3 regions of the Paenibacillus sp. P3E genome follow, and region 3 is predicted to be linked to each of the others. Evidence: riboswitches for the same ligand, from Rfam matches in the RefSeq annotation. Region 3 holds a riboswitch; each other region holds the start of a gene.

Region 1 (2,264 bases), on a different contig from region 3:
TGTCATCCGTAATTTTCTTAATGGTGAAGCTGACTACCTCAAGTCCCATCTTGTCGAGGTCTTCCGAGCAGGTCTCCCGCATCTTGCTGTTGATTTCGTCAGGAGTCTTGAGAATGGATTCCACTGTTAATTGTCCGATTAAGCCGCGCAAATGGCCTTCCACCGAATGCAGGATAATCGTCTCGCGGTCTTCTTCCGGCCGGTCGATAAACTGCTCACTGGCAGTCAGAATAGCGGTAGGATCGCTTTTTATCTTAATCTGAGCCACCGCCTCCAGGTTGAGCTTGATGCCTTGCTTGGAGAACATCGCCTGCGCCGGGATGACGTCGAAGCTCATCAGCATCATGGAGATGGTCTTATTGTTCTGGAAGCCGGGGATGACGAACGTCCCGCCGCCCTGGACCACTCTTTTTCCGCCAAGGCCGTAGACGATCATCGCCTGATTGGGCGGAACCTTTTTATAAGAGTTCACGATACTGAACAAGGCCAGCAGAATAACAACAACAATTGCCGCAATTACATACAGAATAACCATTTAGATTGACACTCCCCGTGAATTATAATTGATCGATATCCCTCTCGAAGAGGGTGACTGCCGCCATTCCTTTGTTCACCTTCAAAATAATAACCCTGTCGCCTTTATCAAGCTGCTGGCCGGATTCTGCCCGTACTCCAATGGAGCGCATGGTTCCGTGCAGTACATATTTCATTTCCCCGACCGCCCCATCCGCTGCAGGGATACTGATGTACCCGAGCTGCCCTGCCTGCTCGTAATCCAGTTCATTCATGCTGCTGTCATACCGGGTCATCACCCGGGCCAGCACCGCATACATCACACAGCCCAGAAGCAGAGCGAGCACGGTACAAATCAGCACCACTGCGAGCATCCTCATTTCGCTGAACCGGGCAAGCACGTAACCTGTACCGCCCCAGACTGTGACAAACACCATCAGAGGGAGTATGGGTACAAAGCCGGGTCCACCGGCATCGCCGCCGCCCGCATGCAGATGACCCGCCAGGCCATGCCCATGAAATCCGCCGCTGAGGAGGAGTATTAGTCCAACCCAGAAGCACACGATAAATACAGTAACGATAAGAATCCCCCCTTTGAAGCATTTATAATAGAGCATTTTAAATAACCCTTAATGTCTCTAATTATCGTTGTTATGAGATTTCTAGTTCCTTGTACAGACTGCCTTTCCTTCCTGCACACACAACAAAAAGACCACAGAAGCGGCAGGGCTCTCCGTGGTCGGTTAATCGATCATGGCGCTCATCCTCTCTCTTCGAGGCTTACGGGGTTAGCTGACGGATTCGGGCAGCGAGATTGCCCTACCCTGCCACAGCGGCTTTTCAGCACGCAGCAGGGATTCACCCCGGGTGAGCGGCAGCTGACTGTGCAAAAGCCGCATTCACCATTGGTTCCCCCGTTCCCAATTACGGAATTCAGCCATATGAGAACAGTTAACTTACATTCGGTTGTTGATTTGAATCTTACGCCTGTGGGCATTTATTGTAAAACGTCCGGGATGACAAAAGAAGCCAAAAACGCCTCCCCTCCGCGAATGAAGGCGCATTCTTTGGTTTCACTCTTATTCGGCCGATGATTTGCTCACTGTTGCTCCATTTCTCGCAAGCTGTCCCAATCGTCCAAAGCCAAGGCCGCACGCACTATAAACCTTAGGCGCTTACGGTGTTGGCAGCAGCCGGGAAATTCTACGGAGTGAGAAAGGTTACGCTTGGCCGTGCGTCGAATGACGGAACCGGAAAGTGTATTTGGACAACTGCAACCGGGGCTTCCGGCGATTTCTACTTCGCGGCATGGAGAAAGTGACGCTTGAGGTAGGATGGCTTTCCCTTACTCATAATCTGCTAAAGCAAGCCACCCATGACCAAAAAACAGAGCAGCGATCCTTCAATAACAGGAGAATCGCTGCTCTGCTCACTTTTTGTGGTTTTAAGAATGAAGAGAACTGCCTTCCGCCATAGAAAATCCACTTTTGGGTTGCCCCTTTTGTCAACAGCCCCAAATTACACTTGTCCCTTTTTTTCGGAGAACCGGCATTAGTTAAGTGAATCCAACAGCGTCTTCAATTGCGGGTTGAGCTTCAGCGCATTCAGGATGATCTGCAGAGCTTCTGCGCGTGTGGCGTTGCTCTTAGCATCAAATTTCCCATCTGCTTTGCCGTTTATGATACCAGCTTGTGCTTCAGCTTTGATCTCGTTTGCTGCATAGGAACCCTTCAGGTCATTGAAATTGCCTT
Region 2 (2,264 bases), on a different contig from region 3:
ATCAGGATAAGGCTGCTATATACTTCGTAAATATGGCCTTTATCGGTCCGGATTCCGAGACAGCCTCCCTGGCAGCCCTGTCTGTATACCATCAGAACAGTGAAGCTTTTTGGACGTATTACGATGCGATTTATGCCAATCAAGGGGATGAAAAAGCAGAATGGGCTACAGAGGAATTCCTGGTGAATCTGGCTGAGAAACAAAAGCTGCCAATCGATCTGGATCTGTTGCGTAAGGATATCAAGGAGAAGACCTATGAGAGTGAGCTGCAACGTGATATCAGTCTTGCCAAGGCTTCAGGAGTTACTTCCACACCTACTGTATTTATCAATGGACACAAAGTAGATGAGCCTTTCAAAATGGAAGCCATTAAGGCACAGATTAAGTCCGCGTCCGAAGCAGTGAAGGCCGAGTGATGAAGTTCTCTATGTTCTGCAGACGCCACTGTCTCTATCTGGCCTGGTTTGTATCTGTTATTGCAGTAGCGGGAAGCTTATATCTAAGTGAAGTGCTGAAATATGAGCCTTGCAAGCTATGCTGGTTCCAGCGTATCTTCATGTATCCGCAGCTGATTCTCCTGGGAGTAGCTACATACCGGAATGACAAAAAAATTATTCCCTATGTACTTCCATTAAGTCTTATTGGGGGCAGTATTTCTATTTATCATTATGCTGAGCAGAAGATTCCCGCACTTAGCAAGGTGCTCCCGTGTACAATTGGCGTACCCTGTAATAAAGATTATCTGAATTTTTTTGGGTTCATTACGATTCCACTGCTTGCGCTGATCGCCTTTGCTCTAATCACGATTTTGCTCTGGACCGGACGTAAAGAGGACACAGTAGAGTAGCTGAAGCCACTGCAGAATTTAGAGCACAAATCATTCCTGAAATTTCAGACACAAATGAGGTTCAAAACCCTGAAAAAACACGTGATGACGGGATAATCGCAGAGAATGAAAGATCGCGTTATCTCTCATCTTGGTTTTGCGTAAATTGGATGTTTTTTCATTCTTTTTTCATTTTTTTCACCGCTTTACGGAAGACGTATTGTAGACTATCATTAGACCTTGTGAGAAGTTGAATATGCGCTGAATTTTCCGTATGGAAAAACGGGGGAACCAACATTGGCCTAAGCGCCAAAGGGGTGAATCGGGAACGGTCCGGAAGGGCTGCAACCGTAGGGCTACCACAGCCCGAATCCGCCAGCTAACCTCGTAAGCAATGGTGGGATAATGACGATGCGTAAGCATGCGGATCATTTCCGTATGCTTATTTTTGTGCCTGCATTTATGAAATCCACCAATGAAAACAGCGCACGGTATTACCGTTTCAACGTAAGCAAAGAGAGGAACTGTTATTACAATGGTAAGCAAGGTAAAACGACTATTGATCGGGCGTCCGATGAAGTCGAACGAACTAGATCATGAAAAGTTATCCAAGGTGAAAGCACTGGCTGTCCTGTCTTCTGATGCGCTATCGTCTGTAGCCTACGGAACGGAACAAATCCTGATTGTACTGGTGGCCGCAGGCTTCACAGCCATCTGGTACTCATTGCCAATCGCATTAGCCGTATTGGGCTTGCTGGCTATTTTGATTTTATCCTATCGTCAGACCATCTTTGCTTATCCGCAGGGCGGAGGCGCGTATATCGTAGCCAAGAGCAACCTCGGGGTTCCTACCGGACTCCTTGCTGGCGGATCGCTCCTGGTAGATTATATTCTGACCGTAGCGGTTAGTGCATCAGCGGGTACGGATGCGATCACATCCGCTTTTCCAAATCTTCATAATCATAGTGTGTTAATCGCCGTAACCGTTATTCTGCTCTTGACTATTGTCAATCTGCGGGGCGTTACGGAATCTGCATCTTTCATTGCAATTCCTGTGTATTTATTCGTGGTATCGATCTTCGTGTTGATCATTGCAGGGGTATTCAAATATGCTACTGGCGGAGCCCATGCTAATGTCCCTGAGATTGGGGCAGCGGTATCGAATGTAAGTTTGTTTTTACTGCTTAAGGCTTTCAGCTCCGGCTGTTCGGCTCTGACAGGGGTAGAGGCTGTATCGAACGCCATTCCAAACTTCAAGGCGCCTGCGGAGAAAAATGCAGCCAAGACTTTGATGTTGATGGGAATTATCCTGGGAAGTATGTTTACCGGAATCACACTGCTTGCCTACTGGTACGGAATTACACCGGATACCAAAGCCACGGTTGTATCCCAAATTGCTGAATCTACTTTTGGACGTGGCGGTTTGTACTTTTTCATT
Region 3 (2,264 bases):
ACGTATTTAGTGCCGACGGCTTTGTCGATAACCTGATCCATTTTAGAGTCTGCGAAAGCGCTTCCTGCTCCGATGGTAAGAATGATCGAAAAGCTGAGTAGTGCTGCTGCTAGCTTCTTCTTCAAAAGTAAATACCCCTTCCAAATGCCTACGAGGTTAGCTTAAGGGTTCGGTTGAAGGTCCCCTATGACCCCTCTGTAAATAGGAGGTCAATTCACCCAAAATCGGTTCCCCCGTTTCCCTAATTGAATAAGGAACTCGGCACCACTGTTGATTAGATTAGCTTACGGATCAAAACAATGACAAAACCTTTGTAAATCAGGTTTGAATAATTACAAAAATGTTACTATCAACTCACTGCGATAATTGTAACAAAGACAGAAGCACTTGGCAATCACTTAAAGCATATTAATACATATTTTTTGAGCCTTTTAAGAGAAAAGGGCTTGATTTACGCGAGTTCTTTACGCCGTAAGTCAGCTGCATGGAAGATCTTAATGGGGTTTTTATCAAAAAGGTGTTTCGAAACTCTAAAAAGTGTGTAAAAGGGAGAATAAGGAAAAGGGAAAACCCGGAAAATGATTACGGCAATAATCAGCTCCGGGCTCGTATAAATTACATTTAGTTGTAAAGGTGTAATGTGAGGGGATCAAGCTTCAATTAATCGTAGGCAACAGTTTTGTAGGCTGTAGTGCTCATCACTCGTTTAGCGCCAACGTAGCGGTTGGCCCAGTAAGCTTGACTCAGCGAAGTTATGGTTACACCGCGTGAGCTGGAAGATTGTGCGAATCTGCCTCCACCGACATAAATGCCGACATGGGAAACTCCCGACCCAAAGGTATTGAAGAATACCAGGTCACCTGAACGCAGGTTGTTCCGTGATACGGAAGTTCCAACGCTGAATTGAGCCTTGGACGTGCGCGGCAGGGTAAGCCCGACATTTTTAAAAACATACGAGGTAAAGCCGGAGCAATCGAAGCCGCTTGTGCTAGTGCCTCCGAATTTATAGGTGGTTCCGATGGTTTTTGCGATAACGGTATCCATCTTGGAATCGGCGAAAGCGCTACCAGCTCCGATTGTGAATACCATCACTAGTGCAAGTGCGGCTGCGGTACATTTCTTCTTAAAATTCTGACTTCTCAAAAGATGTACTCCTTCCAAGGCCTGCGAGGTTAGCTTAAGGATTCGGTAGAAGGTTCCCCTATGACCCCTCTAAAGCGAGGTCAATTCACCCAAAATATGGTTCCCCCGCTTCCCGGTGCAGGGAATTTGGCGTTTTATGCACCAGAAGAGCGACGTGTCGACAATTAGTAAACGCTTGGAATGTTAATGTGTTTGAATGTGTTGCATCTTAGAGATTACAAATTTGTTACTAGTAGTACAGGCACCATTGTACCAGAGGATTTACAGTTTTGCAAATACTCTTATTCAGTTTGTAATCCAAAAAAGAGTCCCGCTCCCTCAAGGAGCAGCGACTCTTTTATTATGCCGGCTGAGCGGCTTAATTATTGTGGAAATGATTTACTGGACCAAAGGTGGTATTGAGCGGCGATTCCCCACATTTTGAACAGTGTATTGGGAAGGGGGGAGAACTGCCGAAGCAGAAGTGCCGGCATCCCCGGACAAAAGATCGATGCCGCTCCGCAAGCAAGCATCATGATCAAACTCCCTGCTCCCATCACAAAAGATAATCCCGCAGAAGGAAGGATCACCTTCAGACACACCAAGAGAGAAGAGAAAGTGCCTGTACCACCCGTATACCCGAACTGCATGTACAGCAGTACTTTTCGGATGAAGAACAGATATAGCAGCCAGGCCAGAATGTAAGGCACCAGTTTCAGCAATAGCTTATAATCCAGAATTCCGCTTAACAGCAGTCTGTACATTTTGGGAAGAAGCCAATACAGCGGCAGGGCTGTAAGCACCCATTCTGCAAGACTGAACAGCATCACCGGAAGCCCATACAGACGCATCCCCGGAAAAAAGAACATCCCGCGCTCCCCCTTACGCTCCTGATGGAGCTCATGGAGCAGTCCTGCGCGGATGAATGGGGAGAGCAGCAGTCTGAATGCGCTTAGCGCCAGCAGCATCCAAAGCCAGTGCTGAACACCGGAATCGGAACCCAGTGCGAGCTGGCCCTCCACATAATACAGCAGCCTGCCTATCCCGCTGCCGCCCGCATCCTGATCGGGGTAACGCAGCAGTACCGGGACTACGGCGCTTTTAACGAACTTGTACATGAAATAGCCCCAGAACAGCCGGTA

What was found. Region 3 has a riboswitch for cyclic di-AMP ahead of A3842_RS20850 (C40 family peptidase). Riboswitches for the same ligand answer to the same signal wherever they lie in the genome.
Region 1: linked by a shared signal. The riboswitch ahead of A3842_RS19690 (NfeD family membrane protein) and the one ahead of A3842_RS20850 (C40 family peptidase) in region 3 are both predicted to bind cyclic di-AMP.
Region 2: linked by a shared signal. The riboswitch ahead of A3842_RS05370 (APC family permease) and the one ahead of A3842_RS20850 (C40 family peptidase) in region 3 are both predicted to bind cyclic di-AMP.

Annotation. Positions count from the first base shown of each region.
Region 1 is NZ_LVWH01000178.1:50,704-52,967, reverse strand. Features, by position in the region: gene A3842_RS19695 (flotillin family protein) at 1-535, opposite strand, end outside; gene A3842_RS19690 (NfeD family membrane protein) at 558-1,130, opposite strand; cyclic di-AMP (ydaO/yuaA leader) riboswitch at 1,276-1,462, opposite strand; partial or broken gene A3842_RS33910 (transposase) at 1,705-1,884, shown strand; gene A3842_RS33385 (InlB B-repeat-containing protein) at 2,065-2,264, opposite strand, start outside.
Region 2 is NZ_LVWH01000036.1:2,197-4,460, forward strand. Features, by position in the region: gene A3842_RS05360 (DsbA family protein) at 1-416, shown strand, start outside; gene A3842_RS05365 (disulfide oxidoreductase) at 416-847, shown strand; cyclic di-AMP (ydaO/yuaA leader) riboswitch at 1,076-1,235, shown strand; gene A3842_RS05370 (APC family permease) at 1,362-2,264, shown strand, end outside.
Region 3 is NZ_LVWH01000183.1:27,945-30,208, reverse strand. Features, by position in the region: gene A3842_RS20855 (C40 family peptidase) at 1-125, opposite strand, end outside; cyclic di-AMP (ydaO/yuaA leader) riboswitch at 131-274, opposite strand; gene A3842_RS20850 (C40 family peptidase) at 661-1,089, opposite strand; cyclic di-AMP (ydaO/yuaA leader) riboswitch at 1,147-1,285, opposite strand; gene A3842_RS20845 (hypothetical protein) at 1,506-2,264, opposite strand, start outside.